DNA from 2 places in the Streptomyces sp. Q2 genome. Region 1 is predicted to be linked to the other one. Evidence: riboswitches for the same ligand, from Rfam matches in the RefSeq annotation. Region 1 holds a riboswitch; the other holds the start of a gene.

Region 1 (8,775 bases):
CCCGCGCTCCAGGACGTCACCCGGGACCTCGACCGGCGGTGGAAGGCCGCTCTCGCCGAGGTGATCGCCGAAGGCGTGGCCGCGGGCGAGTTCCACTGCCCGGACCCGGGCGGCACGGCCCTGCGCCTGACGGCTCTGCTGGACGGGCTCGCCGTACAGCTCACGTCGTACTCCGGCGCGGTCTCGCGGTCGCGGGCGCAGGAGTGGGTCGACGAGGCGCTGGCCCGCGAACTGGGCCTGGCGCGGGCGGCTTTGACGACGTAGGGCCGCCCACCACCCTGCGCCTGCACGAGCCGCGCCCGCCCGCCCGCTCGCACGAGCCGAGTGCCGGCCGCCCTGCCCGCAGACCGGCACGCACCGGGCACCCGCAAGCCCGTAAGCCTCGCAAGCCCCTCCCGCACACACGCTCCCAAGCCCTTCACGCAAAACGCGCCCTCAGGCCCTTCCCGCACCCACGCCCTCAAGCCACAGAAGCGATCCGCGTCTTGATGTCGTCCGGCGACAGCCTGCCCTTGGCGGTCACGTGGTCGCCCGAGGACTCCCCGCGCAGCCGGCGGCCGATCCACGGCACCAGGTACTCGCGCGCCCAGTGCACGTTGTCCCGCCGGACCTCGAGCGTGCCGCGCGGCGGCAGCGGCGGCCAGGGCTGGTCCGGGTCGGCCGGGATCTCCAGACCGAGGACCTGCCCGGCGCGCAGCGCCACGCGCGTGTGCCCGTCCGCCGACAGGTGGAGCCGGTCGCCGTCCCAGGCCCGCCGGTCCTGAATGGTCTTCAGGGACCACAGGTCGAGCACCGGACAGCCGTGGCGGTCCGCGATGGCCCGCACATGTCCGTTGTAGGTGGCGATCTTGCCGCGCAGATGCTTGAGGACGGGCACGCCACGGGTGTCGAACCCGGTCGTCACCATCACCGTGCCCGCGACGGCGGTGAGCTGCACCACCGCCCGCTCGAAACGCTCGGCGACCTCGTCGGGGTCGGTGCCGGGCCGCAGGATGTCGTTGCCGCCGGCGCAGAAGGAGACCAGGTCGGGGGCGAGTTCGAGGGCGTGCGGAAGCTGGCCCTCCACCACCTGGTCGAGCAGTTTCCCGCGGACCGCGAGGTTCGCGTACTTGAAGTCGCCCTCGGGCCGCCGGTCCGCGAGCAGTACCGCGAACCGGTCGGCCCAGCCGACGAACGACCCGTCGGGGCCGGGGTCGCCGACGCCCTCGGTGAAGCTGTCCCCCACCGCCACGTACGACCCGATCACTGATCTGTTGTCACTCTTCGAATCGTCTGCCACGTCGGCCCATGATTCCCCTTGGGATGTGAGCTACGCGACCGTAGGAAGGGGTTGACGGGCGGTGAGATAAGCCACTCTTCAAGGATTGGTCAAAGCAGGAATAGCCCTGTCGTCAGCGCTGTTGGGGTTGCAACCGCCACACCCGGAACTCGCTGATCCGGAAGTGGCTCCAGGTGGTGCGGAAGGCGAAGTGCCCGCTCGTGTAGGGCTCGGGGTCGCTGTAGTCGAAGACGAGCCGCCCGTTGTTCCACCACCGGACGCCGGAGCCGTCGGACACGATCCGGACCCGGTTCGGCTGGTTGGGCACGAGCAGCGGCTCGGTGTAGTCGTAGACGAGCGGCCGGACGCCCGCCTCTCCGACGTAGCGGCGCAGCCGGGTCGTGGTGTTCGTGTTGGCGCCGTAGCCGACGTAGTACGTCTTGAGGAAGTCGTACTCCGCCAGTGCCCCGCCCCGCCGCACGGCGAGGAGGTCGTCGGGGGACCGGACGTCGACGGCGTTCCAGAAGTTGTTGAGGTCGGAGACGCGGTCGTTGACCCCGCCCGCCGCCACCGGCGTGGCGGTGTACTCGAGGACGTACGGACCTTCGAGCCGTTCCTTGAACCAGACCGTCGCGCCGGCGGGTACGTCGACGTCCAGGACCCCGCGGGAGGCGGTGACGCTGCCGCCCTTCTCGAGTTCCACCGCCCATCGGCCGAGACCGTGGCGGAAGTCGTCGCGGGCGATCAGCCGGCGATGGCGGGGCGTGGCGCTCGCGCCGGTCGCGGGGGCGAGGGCGGCCAGGGCGGCGCCGGCGGCGAGGGCTCCGAAGGCTCTGCGCGTGGTCGTCACGGGAGACGGCTCCTTCCGGGAGGGTGATCGAGGGCTTCGGCACAGACGCAGAAAGCGCTTGCACCGCTGCGGAGTTCACTGTGTCCCCTCACTCCCGTCGCTGTCGACGCTCCGGACACCCCTGCCACACGACCGCAACGAAGTGATCATGGGTGAGGAAGGCGAACACACCGAAGGCCGGACCCGGGGATCGGGGTCCGGCCTTCGGTGGCGTGTGGGGCGCCGCCCTCAGGGGCGCTGGAAGGAGCGTCAGCCGACGGCGACACCCTTCGAGCGGAGGTAGGCGACCGGGTCCACGTCCGAGCCGTAGTCGGGCGTGGTGCGGATCTCGAAGTGCAGGTGCGGACCGGTCACGTTGCCGGTGGCACCGGAGAGGCCGATCTGCTGGCCGGCGGTCACGGACTGGCCGCTGGAGACGGAGAGCGAGGACAGGTGGGCGTACTGGGCGTAGTAGCCGTCGGCGAGCTTGATGACGACCTGGTTGCCGTACGCGCCGCCCCAGCCCGCGGAGACGACCGTGCCCGCGCCGACCGCCTTCAGGGAGGTGCCGGTCGGGACGACGAAGTCGACGCCGGTGTGGTAGCCGCTGGACCACATGCTGCCCGCCACGTGGTACGCGGTGCCGACGGCGGCACCACCCACCGGGAGGCTGAAGCCGCTGGAGTTGCCGGCGGTGTCGGCGCTCTGCGTGGCCGCCTCGGTCTTCGACGAGGAGGACGACGACGACGCGGACGAATCCGAGGACTTCGACGACTTCGGGGAAGACGACTTCGGCGACGGAGCGGAAGAGCCCGAGGAGGAGGACGACGACGACTTGGGCGTGCTCGTCGTGGCCTTCTTGCCGATCGAGAGCTTCAGACCGGGGTGGATCAGCGACGGGTCGTCGCCGACGGCAGCGCGGTTGTCGGAGTAGAGCTTCTTCCAGCCGCCGCTGACATTCTGCTCGTCCGCGATCTTCGCGAGATAGTCGCCGGCCCGCACGGAGTAGGTCTTCGCGCCGGAGGTCTGCGCGGATTCCTTCTTTTCGGCCGCCGTCTTTTCGGCCACCTTCTGCACGGTGGTCGGCACGGACGACTGAACGGTCTTTTCCGATACGGACTGCGGGGTGGCGGCGTGCGCGCCGGTGGCCCCGAGAAGCGGGAGCGCGAGTGCGGCGCCGCCGGTTCCGGCGACGGCGATGGAGCGAGTGAAGCGCTGGGACTTCGGTCGGCGGTGCTTACCCTTCGCGGGCATGGCGAATTCCTCTCCGGCGCCTGCGAGGTGAGCTGTCGGGTGCGGACTGGAGATGCCCGGCCGTACCGAAGTACGGCTTAACCCCTAGCCGTTCCGGAGACCGGAACAGGCGTTGTACCTGTGGGTCCCCCGCTCCTGCCGTGGACGGGTGAGTGTGCGGGTTCCGGGCGGCGGCAGGATTGGGCGTCCGTCCGGATGGATGGTGAACGTAAGCGACCAAGACGCGAAGGGACAAGCAAGTGGTTGCCCCTGAATGGGTTTCTGTTGGTCATCTGAGGGAATTACCGGTCACACTGAGTGCATTAGGGAACCGCTCTTTTGGCCAAAGTCCCTTGAAAAGCGTGTTGATTACGTGAACATGACGGGCGACTCACGGTCACGAATATGACGCTCCTCACGTGGCCACTCCCCAGGCGCCTTCATTCCGGCCGGAGTTGGAACGAAGGCGCCAATTCAGACAGAAGCCCTAGATGCGGCGTAGACGGATAACCGTCGCATCGAGGTCACCGCGCAGCCCCGTCCGCAGTCCGTGATGCAGCAGTACGACACCTCTGTGAACTTCGCCCGTTTCGCGGCATTCGTACGATGCTGACGGGTCGATGCCCCGCACTCGCAGCGCCGGTACGGGCTCGCCGTAACGCTGCGCCTGGAGCCAGGCCAGGACGACGGTCTCGTCGCCCAGCACGTACTGCACCGCGCTGAGCCCGCCCTCCGGGGGCCGCAGCCGGTAGAGGTCGCCGCGCTGCACGACGGGCCGGATCTCCTTGTAGAGCTCCACCCAGTCACGGGCCTCGGCGAGTTCCTCCTCGGTCCACTCGGCGAGGTCCCCGCCGACGCCGAGCACCCCTGCCATGGCACTCACGAAGCGGAACCTCAGCGAGCTGACCCGGCCGTTGAGCTGGGTGTTGGGGCTGTCGGTGACCCAGGCGGCCATGACCCGGGCGGGATGGATCTGGCTGAAGCCGTGCTGGATGGCGAGCCGGTCGAGCGGGTCGGTGTTGTCGGAGGTCCACACCTGGTCCGTACGGCTCATCACGCCGAGGTCGATCCGGCCGCCGCCGCCCGAGCAGGACTCGAAGGCGACGCCCGGATGGGCGGCCCGCAGCCGGTCCAACAGGCGGTACAGGGCGTGCACGTGGTCGACCCACAGACGCTGCGGATAGGGCTCACCGGGCCAGCCGGCGTCGGTGAAGCAGCGGTTGAAGTCCCACTTCACATAGTCGATCGGGGCGCTGGAGAGGAGTTCGTGGAGTTGTCCCCAGAGGTACTCCTGGACGTCCTCGCGCGCGAGGTTCAGTACGAGTTGATTGCGCAGTTCCGTCCGCTTTCGTCCCGGCTGGTACTGCACCCAGTCCGGGTGCGCCCGGTACAGCTCGCTGTCCGGATTGACCATCTCCGGCTCCACCCAGATGCCGAACTTCATGCCGAGGGCGTGTACGTGGTCGCCGAGCGGCTTGAGGCCGCCGGGGAAGCGGTCCGGGTTGGGCTTCCAGTCGCCGAGCCCGGCGCGGTCGCTGGTGCGGGCCCCGAACCAGCCGTCGTCGACGACGAACAGTTCGACGCCCATCGCCGCGGCCCGCCGCGCCAGCACCTTCTGCTGCTCCTCGGAGATGTCGAACTCCGTGGCCTCCCAGGAGTTGAACAGCACCGGCCGGTCCTGGTCCGCGTCCGGGATCACATACGCACGCTGGTAGGCGTGCCAGGCCCGGCTCGCCCCGCCGAAGCCTCCCTCGCTCCACAGACCGGCGAAGACGGGCGTCGTGAAGGACTCCCCCGCCGCCAGCCGCAGCAGGCCGGACTCGTCGTACCCGGCACCGCCGGTGATCTGCACGCGCGCGTCCGGAAGTTGGGCCACGGCGATCCGCCAGGACCCGGACCAGCCGAGGGCGCAGCCGTAGACCTCGCCGCGCTCCTCGGTCGCGTCGGTGTCGAGCGCGACCCAGGGCAGGTGCTGGTGTCCGGTGTGGCCGCGGCGGCTGCCGATGACCTTCTCACCGTAGGTGAGGGGGGAGCGTACGAGCCGGGACTCCGCGGCCCACCGGCCGTGCAGCTGGGACAGGCGCCAGCCGTCGCGGTCGGGCAGGGTCCAGGTGGCGGAGTCGGCGCGCAGGAGTTCCCGGGCGGGCCCGTCGTTGTCCAGGGTCACCCAGCGTTCGAGGACGTCGTGGCGCATCCGGTAGTGCAGCGTGATCGCCAGCCCGCCGTCGCGGAACCGCAGCCGCAGTGCGTCGTCCTCGGCCCGCTCGTACGCCTCGAAGCGCCACTCGGTGCCGCGCCCCTCCTCCGTGCGCACCGACAGGGCCGGCCGGACGAAGCGGGGTCCGCCCTCGACGGGGTACTCCTCGCGCCCGTCGAGCGGGGACTCGAAGGGCCAGTAGTCGGGCAGCGGGCGTACGGCGAGCGCCTCGGCGTCGGCGAGGGCGATCCGTGGCCCCCAGTGCAGGTGCAGGAGCTCGTCGTCGGCGGTGAGGTGGACGGCGTAACTGCTGGCCGGCCCGGACAGGAGCCATGTGCGGCCGTTCTCGGCGATCTCCAGCATGCAGTCCCTCACAGATACGAACATGCCTGAACAGGGGCGCTCAAGCACCAACATCATCAAGGTGCGCGCGCCCTCGGTGCAACGCCTGTGGACAACTCATTGCCCCAGGAACCCATGTCGTATCGTCGAGTGGGTGCCCGTCGTCGAGCCGCGTCGGCGGGACGTAGTGGGAGGAGCCCTCGTGACGCAGCAGGTCCCGTCGACCGAACCGCAGCTGGCCGCAGTGCGCAACTTCCGGGATGTGGGCGGGCTGCCGACGGTGGACGGACGGCGGGTGCGGCACGGGGTGCTGTTCCGCAGCGGCCACCTCGCGCACGCGACCGAGGAGGATGCCGCCTTCCTCGAATCCCTGGGCCTGCACACGATCTTCGACTTCCGCAACGCCGCGGACCAGAAGCTGGAGGGTCCCGACGTCGAGCTGCCGGGCGTGCGCAATGTGAACCTGCCGCTGAGCGACCCCGCGGACGGCGCGGAGTTCTGGAAGATGGTCCGCGACGGCGGCCTCGACCAGCTGCGCGCGCTGCTGTCCGACGGCAGGGCCGCGAACCGGATGATCGCGTCGTACCGCACGATCATCAAGGAGCGCACCGCCGAGCACTCCCGGGTGCTGCACTCGGTCGCCGAGGACAGCGTCCCGGTGCTGATGCACTGCGCGGCGGGCAAGGACCGCGCCGGGCTGTCGATAGCGGTGACGCTGCTGGCCCTGGGCGTGGAGCGGGAGGCGATCGTCGCCGACTACCTGAAGTCGAACGCCAGGCACCGCCGCTACAAGGTGCGCCGCAGCGGCAGCGCCGCCTCGGCCTACTCCCCCGAGGTCATGGAGCTGCTCAGCCCCCTGTTCGACGCGCGCGCCGAGTATCTGGCGACGGCCTTCGCCACCATCGACGAGACGTGGGGCAGCGTCGAGACGTACCTGGAGCAGGGGCTCTCCGTCACTCCGGCGATCCGGGAGCGGCTGCGGGAGCGCCTGCTCGACTGACCGCTCACTGTTTGGCCCCCAGCGCGAACAGCAGGTAGATGAAGGCCGCGAACAGGTGCCCCACCGCCAGGTAGATGATCAGCCGCACCCACAGGGCGCGGGGGAACTTCTCCTCCATGTTGCTCATGGCATCTCTCCGATGGTGGGGCCCAGGCACAGCGCGGCCGTGGGGCTCTGCAGCAGGGTGTGGACGAACAGGAGCTCCACGCCGCCGCGGTCCTCGGCGACGATGCGGTGCGGGGTCAGCGAGTCGAAGTGCGCGCTGTCGCCCTCCGCGAGCAGGTGCGTGGTGTCCCCGAGGCGCAGCCGCAGCCGCCCTTCGAGGACGTACAGCCACTCCTCGCCGGGGTGGACGCGCACGATGTCCCCCTGGGAGCCGTGGGGCACGTGGACGCGCAGGGCCTGCATGCCACGGCCGGGTGCGCCGGCCTGCCAGTAGGTCCAGCCGCCCGCCGCGGTCGGCTCCATGTCGGCGGCGCGCACGACGGCGTCCCGGTCGGCGACCGTCTCGCCGAGCAGTTCCGAGACCGTCGTACCGTAGATACGGGCGAGGCCCAGCAGCATCGGCAGCGAGGGCTGGCGCTGTCCGGTCTCCAGACGGGAGAGGTGGGCGGGCGACAGCCCGGCGGCGCGGGCCGCGGCCTCCAGGGTGAGGGAGGCGCGGCGGCGCAGGGCACGCAGTTGCGGTGCCACCAGGGGGATCGCCTCGGCCGAGGGCGCAGGCGGCCCGGGTGGCCTGGATTGCCCGGGTGGACCGGGTGGCCCGGGTGGCCCGGGTGGCTCAAACTCGGGAGAGTTCATGCCCTCCATTCAGCCGAAGCTTTGCCTCTGCGGCAAATTTCTTGCCTCAGAGGCAAAAGCCCCCGCCACCACACTTCACCGGTTGGCGACCGCCTGCTTGATCAGCGTCTTGCCGAAGTCCCACATCAGACCGCCACCGCTGTGCGCGTCGTCCATCACGTCCGTGAAGGCGTCGACGAACCGGTCCACCTCCCGTTCGCCGATGATCAGCGGCGGGATCAGCTTGATCACCTCCAGGTGATCGCCGGACACCTGGGTGAGGATCCGGTGGCGCTGCAGCAGTGGCACGACGACCATCTGCGCGAACAGCCCCTTGCGGGCGGCCTGCAGCATGGCCCAACGGCTGCGCAGCTTGAGCGACGTGGGCCGGCCGAACTCGATGCCGATCATCAGGCCCCGGCCGCGGACGTCGGCGAGCAGCTCGTACTTGTCGATCAGCGCCGTCAGCCGGGACTTCAGCTGTTCCCCGGTCGCCCGGGCACTCGCCACGACCTGCTCGTTCTCCATGACGGAGAGCACGGCGAGGCCTGCCGCCATGGCCTGTGCGTTGGAGCCGAAGCTCGCCGAGTGGACCAGCACCCGGTCCATCGACGAGTAGACCTTCTTGAAGATCCAGTCCTTGCCGAGGGTGGCGCCGACCGGCACATAGCCGCCGGAGAGCGCCTTGGCCACGCACACCAGGTCGGGTTCGACCCCGTCCTCGTGCTGGTAGGCGTAGAAGTCACCGGTCCGGCCGAGGCCCGTCTGCACCTCGTCCAGGATCAGCAGCGCCTTGTGCTGGTGGAGCAGTTCCTGGGCGGCGCGGAGGTAGCCGGGCGGGGCCTCGTGCACGCCCTTGCCCTGGATGGGCTCGACGACGAGGGCGGCGACGTCGCCCTTCCTCAGCTCCCTTGCCAGGGCGTCGAGATCGCCGAGCGCGATGGCCGTGTCGGGCAGCAGCGGGGCGAAGCCGTCCCGGAAACCGTGCTCGCCGTTGACCGACAGCGCCCCGGTGGTCAGGCCGTGGAAGGCGTGGTCGCAGTACAGGATCCGCGGCTTCCCGGTGGCGTAGCGGGCGAACTTCAGCGCGCCCTCGACCGCCTCCGTACCGCTGTTGCCGAAGAACACCCGGTCCA
Region 2 (7,174 bases), on a different contig from region 1:
CATGCACGCGATCTGGAACGGCTCGTCGACGTTCGGCGAGTACGGCTTCTTCGCGGTCTACGCGGCATTCATGGTGCCCGCCTTCGGGCTGCTGACGTGGCTCGTCATCTGGACCCGGCAGCGTGAGCTGAAGACCGTTCGGGAAGAGCTGCCCGCGTACACCGTGGCGGGCTGGCTGACGCCGGCCGAGCCGTACGCCCTCGGCTCGATGCGGGCACGGCGGCTGGCCCGCGAGTACGCCCGCCGGCACTTCGGGCGGCCCGCCGCACGGGCGGTGGCCGAGTACGAGGCCTACGCGACCTCGCTGGCGTTCCTACGGCATCGGGGGCGCCGCGGGCGGGCGGAGGCCGACTTCGCCGCACGGGAACGGGAGTTGCTGGCCGAGCTGTGGTGGCGTCGGGACGTGGCCCGTCCCGCGCTGGACCACGCGGCACGGGCGACGGCACCGCCGGTGGCGGTGACCGCGCCGCCGTGGCCGGTGTACGGGGTGTACGGCTACCCGGCGGCGCCCGCGTATCCGGCGGTCCCGAATCCCGCCTACACGGCCTACACCGCCTACAACCCGTACCGGACGTAGGCCCCAAAGGGCCGGCAATGCCCGGCACCACCGGACGCCACTGGACACCACCGGGCCTTGCGAAGCCCCCGCCTCCATGGCCGCCTCAGGCCGACGCCTCCGTCAGCCGCGCGACCTCCTGCTCCGTCAGGTCGAGTTCCGCGACGCCCACCAGGGCCGGCAACTGCTCGACCGTACGCGCGGACGCGATCGGTGCCGCCACCGTCGGCTGGGCGGCCAGCCAGGCGAGGGCGACCGTGGCGACCGGGACGTCGTGGGACCGGGCGATCTCGTCGAGGGCGGTGAGGACCTTCTGACCGCGCTCGGTGTCGAGGTGCTGGGCGGCGCCCCCTGCTCGCGGGCTGTCGACCGTCGTGCCGGGCCGGTACTTGCCGGTGAGGAAGCCGGAGGCGAGGGCGGAGTACGGAACGGTCGCGAGGCCGAAGCGCTCGGCCAGCTCTTGGACTTCGCCCTCGTACGTGTCGCGCGAGACCAGGTTGTACTGGGGCTGGAGGGCCACATAACGCGCCAGGCCTTCCCTCTCGGAGAATTCGAGGGACGCCTCAAGCCGCTCCGGGGAGATGTTGGAGGCGGCGATGTGCCGCACCTTGCCCGCCTTCACCAGCTCGTCGAGCGCGCCGATGATCTCCTCCACCGGCACCTCGGGCTTGTCGAAGTGGGTGTAGTAGAGGTCGATGTGGTCGGTGTCGAGGCGGCGCAGGGACGCGTCGGCGGCGGCCTTGATGTTGGCGGCGGTCAGGCCCGGGTACTCGTGGTGCTGGCTGACCTTGGTCGCGATCACCACGTCCGCGCGGTTGCCCCGCGCCTTGACCCACTTGCCGATGATGGTCTCGGACTCGCCGCCCTGGTTGCCCTCGACCCACTGCGAGTAGGAGTCGGCGGTGTCGAGGAAGTTGCCGCCCGCGGCGGTGTACGCGTCGAGGACGGCGAAGGAGGCGGCCTCGTCGGCGGTCCAGCCGAAGACGTTACCGCCGAGGGAGAGCGGGAAGACCTCCAGGTCGGAGGAGCCGAGCTTGCGAAGCGAAGGAGAAGAAGAGGTCATGCCCTGTGTCAACGGCCGTGCCGGAGCCCGCCATTCCAGGAGCACCGGCAAAAACTCCGCAAATGCCTGACCGGCAGCCCTGACGTCGGGAAGGACCGCCGTCAGGACCACCGGTGTTCAGCACAGGACAGGCGTCAGGGGTTGAGGCCCTTGCTCCGCAGCCAGGCCATCGGGTCGATGCCGCTGCCGGCACCGCCGGAGTGGACCTCGAGGTGCAGATGCGCCCCGGTCACGTTCCCCGTGGCGCCCACGCGCCCGATGACGTCACCGGTGTTGACCTTCTGGCCCACGCTCACGCTGATCGAGGACTGGTGGGCGTACCACACCTCGGTGCCGTCATCGAGGGTGAGCACGGTCTTGTAACCGTACGACCCGTCCCAGCCGGCCTGCGTGATCGTGCCGGTGTGGACGGCCTTGATGAGGGTGCCCGTGGGCGCGGCGAAGTCGAGACCGGTGTGGTAGCCGGAGGACCAGAGCGAACCGGCCTGACCGAAGGTGGAGGTGATGGTGTACGAGGAGGTCGGCAGCGCGAACTGCTTGGCCAGCTCGGCCAGTCGCGCGGCCTCGGCCTTCTTCTCGGCCTCCTCCTCCGCCTTCTGCTTGGCGGCGGCGGCCTTGGCCTCGGCCGCCTTCTCCGCCTTGGCGGCCGCCTCGGCGGCCTGCTTCTCGGCGGCGGCCGCGGCGTCGGCGGCGGCCTTGCTCTCGACCTGGTCCTGCTGCTGCTCGGCCTGGGCCAGGATCCGGGTGCGCAGCGACTCGCCGGCGTCGGAGGTGCCCTGCTCGGTGTCGGCCGAGGCCACGCCGACGCTGCTGAGCGCCGTGGCAGAGCCCTCGGCGGCGTCCGAGTCGTCGGAGATCAGGGAGCCCACGTTGGGCAGGTCGGGCATGGAGATCGACACCGGCGGCTTGCCGGTCTGTGCGCTGGCCATGCCGCCCGCGCCGACCGCGGCTATGACGCCGACGCCGAGGACGGTGGAGCTGCGGGCGAGTCCGCCACGCTGCTTGGCGACACGATGCCGGCCACGTACGGATCGGATGGACTCCTCGGTGGGGTTCCACTCCGTCCAGGGGCCCTCGTCGGTGCGGTACTCGCCGTAGCCGAAGGTCTCGCTGTCGCGCTGGCTCGGCACGAACGGGGCTTCTGGGGCAGGCCGGTTGGACGCCACGTGGGCGTGCTCCTTTCCTTCCTTCTCGCCTACCGGGTTAGCTGACGGGTTCGGAGCAGGAAGGTCTCCTACGCGCGTATACCGCCCGTGAGTTCACGGTGGCATCCGCGCGATTCACCCCAAGTTGGTGGTTCCCCGGTTCCCTTGCGGGATTCGGCGCGTGCGCACGGAGCCGACTCTTGTGACGGCTGGGACGACCGCGCTGCGTTATCGAACGTTAATAGACGCGGGGCCTCGATTCCAAGCTGTTCCACTTGATCATTAACCTTTCTGCCGGGGACTTACGGCCCACCACCGGCGAAAATCGGGCGAGTTGACCAAACCTCAGCAGCAACCAAAGTACTGACGGTATGTCAGTTGTTATGCGGAGGGCGGTCACCCGATCACCCCACGTAACAAGAAACCCCGCACGCAAAACACCGAGGGCCGGAACCCATTTCTGGATTCCGGCCCTCGGCCTTCAGTAGCGGGGACAGGATTTGAACCTGCGACCTCTGGGTTATGAGCCCAGCGAGCTACCGAGCTGCTCCACCCCGCGTCGTTGTGTCTCCACTGTACGCCATCCGCGGACCAAAAGTCGCATCGGTTCCCGCCGCCCGGCCTGCCCACCTGCGAGAGCGCCTCCCGCATCCGCGTACGGCGGCAAGGGGACGTGTCGGGGGGTGTCCGCCCGCAGCGGTTGGCGCGTCAACGCCGGCACCTCTCCAAGGAACCGATTCCGCGCCGTTCCGAGGACGGACACCCCCCGACACGGCCCCGACCCACAACGCACCCGAAGGCGCAACGCGCACCCCACACCACCGGCACAGGCCGCCACAGACATACGGCCACGCGCACCCCACACCACCCGCACAAGCCGCCACAGACATACGGCCACGCGCACCCCACACCACCCGCACAAGCCGCCACAGACATACGACGGCCCAAGCCCTCACCCCAACAGATGCAGATTCGGCGCTTTGGCCCGCTCCTCGTACCCAGGGAGCACAACGACCTCCACGCCCTCGGCAGCCAGCACCCCACTCCCGTCGGCCCCCGCGACAAACGTGTCCGGCTCCCGCCAGGCCGTCACCACCCGCCGCACCCCCGCCTCAAGGATCAGCCGCGCACACGGCGCCGGCCGCGAAGCCCGCCGCGCACACGGCTCCAGGCTGCTGTATACGGTCGCGGAGGCCAGCCGGGGATCCCCCGGCGCGATCTTCGCCAGCGCCGCCTCCTCCGCATGGACGACCAGGTCGCCCCCCTCCCGGGAGTGGCCGCGCGCCAGCTCCGTGCCGTCGGCCGCCACCACCACCGCCCCCACGCTGAACGCCGTACGCGAGGGCGGACACGCGGCCGCCAGTTCGCAGGCGAGCGCCAGCCAGCGGTGGTCGGCGGCGGAGGGCCGCCGCCCGCCCGGTGCCGTCGGCTCGTAGCGCGTCAAAACGACGTCGCCCACCGCCCGGGTCTCCACCAGCCGGAGACGTCCGCCCTGGTAGGGGCCGGGTCCGAACAGACGAGGCGCGTCCGGGTCACCCACGAACAGCGGGGCCAGCACCAGCTGGAGCTCGTCGGCGAGCCCCTGCCGCAGCAGCTGCGTGTGGATCTGCCCGCCACCCTCGACCATGAGACGCCGCACGCCACGGACGTCGTACAGGTGCTCCAGCAGCAGCGGCCAGTCGAGTTCGGCACCGAGCGGCACGACATCCGCCGCCAGCCCCACGGCACGGGCCCGCACCGCGCCCTTGTCCGTCGTGTAGACGATCTTCTCGCCTCCGGTGTGCCAGAAGTTCGCGGCCGGATCCAGGTCCCCCGACCCGCTGACCGTGACCTTCAGCGGATACTCCGGCTTCCCCGCGGCCACCCGCGCCGCCCGCCGCTGCGCCGAGTTGACCAGCAGCCGCGGATTGTCGGCACGGATCGTCCCCGCTCCGACCAGGATCGCGTCGACGGACGCCCGCACCTCGTCGACCCGGTCGAAGTCGGCCGGGCCGGAGAGCAGCAGGCGGTCGGGGCCGGTGTCGTCCAGGTAGCCGTCGAGGGAGACGGCGGCGGAGAGGAGGACGTACGGGTGGGGCATCGGCGCGGTCCCTCTCGAAGGCGGCGGCACGGCACTCTTGGTTCAAGTTTGAAGCAAACCTACACTGGGTGCATGACGACTCGCTGGCTCACGCCGAAGGAGCAGCGCGCCTGGCGCGCGTACATCGCCGCGACGCAACTCCTGGAGGACGCGATCGACCGGCAGCTCCAGCAGGAGGCCGGCATGCCGCACCTGTACTACTCCATCCTGGCCGGTCTTTCCGAGGTGCCCGACCGCCGGCTGCGCATGACCGATCTCGCCGAGAAGCTGAAGATCACCCGCAGTCGGCTGACGTACGCGGTGACGCGCCTGGAGAAGGACGGGCTGCTGCGGCGCGAGGACTGCCGCTGGGACAAGCGCGGAAGCGTCGCTGTCCTGACGGACGAGGGCATGACGGTGCTGGAGCAGACCGCGCCGGGCCACGTCGAGACGGTCCGGGCCTCCCTCTTCGACCGCCTCACCGACGAGCAGGTGGACCAGCTGGAGGAGATCTGCACGGGGATCGCGCAGGGCCTCCAGGACGAGGGCGCCCGGTCCGCACCGGACGACGTCCCGTGGCGCCGGCGCTCCTCGCCCTCCTGTTCGTGAGCCGCACCACAAACCCACCACAAACCAATTGCTTCAAATTTAAAGCATGGGGTAAGGTCCGTGATCGTAGATGTGCTTCAAATCTGAAGCACAGACTGCGCCTCTGATCCCCGGACCCGGGAGAACCCGCATGTACGACTTCCCCGCCGCCACCCTCCGCTCCCGCGTCCGCGTACCGCTGCGCTTCCACGACGGCTACGGCGTCGACGCCGAACTGGCCACCTTCCACGGCCTGGTCGACGGCCAGGAACACGTGGCGATCATCCTCGGCGACCCGGCCACGACGACACCCCCCGGCACCTCCACCCCCCTCACCCCCTCCGCCCCCTCCACTACCGCCTCCACCCCCGCCACCCCCCTCGTCCGCCTGCACTCCGAGTGCCTCACCGGCGACGTCTTCGGCTCGGCCCGCTGCGACTGCGGCCCGCAACTGCGCGAGGCGGTCGAGCGCATCGCCGACCGCGGCGGCGTGCTGCTCTACCTCCGCCAGGAGGGCCGCGGCATCGGCCTCTACAACAAGCTCGACGCGTACGCCCTCCAGGACCAGGGCCTCGACACGTACGCCGCCAACACCGCGCTGGGCCTGCCCGAGGACGCCCGCGACTACACGGCGGCCGCCCAGATGCTCCAGGCCCTCGGGATCAGCGGCCTCGACCTGCTCTCCAACAACCCCGACAAGGCAGGGCAGTTGCGCGACCTCGGCATCGACGTCCGCGACCGTGTCCCCACCGGCGTCTTCCAGACCGCGCACAACGTCAGGTACCTGCGCGCGAAGGTCCTCCAGACCCAGCACACGCTGCCGCTGGGCGAGCTGACGGGACTTCACGCGGGCTGACGGTGCGGCGGACCAGGCCCACACCGCCCTCGGTGATCACCACACGCAGGGCAGCTCCACCTCGATCACGGTCGGCCCCCCGGCCGGGCTGGTGACGTCGAAGGTCCCGTCGAGCGCCGCGACCCGCCGGCGCATGCCGAGCAGCCCCGAACCGGCGGACTCGTCGGCGCCGCCCCGGCCCTCGTCGCGTACGCGCACGGTCAGGCTGCGCCGGGTACGGGCGAGGCGGACCTCGGCGCGGGGTGAGCCGCTGTACTTGGCGACGTTGGTCAGCGCCTCGGCGACGACGAAGTAGGCGGCGGCCTCCACGGCCGCGGGCGCGCGCACCCCCTCCTCCAGTCCGCCGTCGTCCATGGACACGGCCAGACCGCTGCTCGCGGCCAGCGCCCGCACCGCGCCGACCAGGCCGCGGTCGGTGAGGATCGGCGGGTGGATGCCGCGTACGACGTGCCGCAGCTCGGTGAGTGCCTGTTCGGCCTGGTCCTGGGCGTCGTCCAGGAGTTTGCGGGCGGCCGCGGGATCACGGTCGTAGGCCCGCTTGGCGAGCCCGATCCGCATCGACAGGGCGACCAGCCGCGCCTGCGCGCCGTCGTGCAGGTCCCGCTCGATGCGGCGCAGTTCGGCACCGTGCGCGGCGATCGCGTCGGCCCGGGTCTCCTTCAGCTCCTCCACCCGCGCGGCGAGCTGCGCCTTCGGGGACGGCATGAGCAGTACGGTCGACAGGCCGGCCTCGGTGTCCGCGAGCCGGACGATCAACGGCAGCACGACCGCGGGTCGCCGCAGCAGCCCGCACCACACGCCGTCGACGACGAGTCCGACGGGCCACAACGGCAGCGCGAGGAAGACGAGAGCGCCGTAGAAGTAGTAGGCGATCATCCAGCGCAGGTCGGTGTGCGTGCCGGGGTCC

The links. A riboswitch is a leader RNA that binds a small molecule or an ion and turns the genes downstream of it on or off. The one in region 1 is predicted to bind cyclic di-AMP.
Region 2: linked by a shared signal. The riboswitch ahead of ACWBNA_RS40785 (M23 family metallopeptidase) and the one ahead of ACWBNA_RS20725 (M23 family metallopeptidase) in region 1 are both predicted to bind cyclic di-AMP.

What each region holds. Positions count from the first base shown of each region.
Region 1 is NZ_JBXEJE010000018.1:39,598-48,372, forward strand. Features, by position in the region: gene ACWBNA_RS20710 (TetR/AcrR family transcriptional regulator) at 1-264, shown strand, start outside; gene ACWBNA_RS20715 (SGNH/GDSL hydrolase family protein) at 461-1,246, opposite strand; gene ACWBNA_RS20720 (DUF6250 domain-containing protein) at 1,392-2,108, opposite strand; gene ACWBNA_RS20725 (M23 family metallopeptidase) at 2,358-3,341, opposite strand; cyclic di-AMP (ydaO/yuaA leader) riboswitch at 3,344-3,502, opposite strand; gene ACWBNA_RS20730 (alpha-galactosidase) at 3,808-5,880, opposite strand; gene ACWBNA_RS20735 (tyrosine-protein phosphatase) at 6,062-6,859, shown strand; gene ACWBNA_RS20740 (DUF6126 family protein) at 6,864-6,986, opposite strand; gene ACWBNA_RS20745 (helix-turn-helix domain-containing protein) at 6,983-7,660, opposite strand; gene ACWBNA_RS20750 (aspartate aminotransferase family protein) at 7,736-8,775, opposite strand, start outside.
Region 2 is NZ_JBXEJE010000053.1:12,351-19,524, forward strand. Features, by position in the region: gene ACWBNA_RS40775 (PrsW family intramembrane metalloprotease) at 1-577, shown strand, start outside; gene ACWBNA_RS40780 (aldo/keto reductase) at 663-1,619, opposite strand; gene ACWBNA_RS40785 (M23 family metallopeptidase) at 1,754-2,785, opposite strand; cyclic di-AMP (ydaO/yuaA leader) riboswitch at 2,797-2,954, opposite strand; tRNA gene ACWBNA_RS40790 (tRNA-Met) at 3,250-3,323, opposite strand; gene ACWBNA_RS40795 (dihydrofolate reductase family protein) at 3,717-4,844, opposite strand; gene ACWBNA_RS40800 (MarR family winged helix-turn-helix transcriptional regulator) at 4,917-5,432, shown strand; gene ACWBNA_RS40805 (GTP cyclohydrolase II) at 5,563-6,267, shown strand; gene ACWBNA_RS40810 (sensor histidine kinase) at 6,304-7,174, opposite strand, start outside.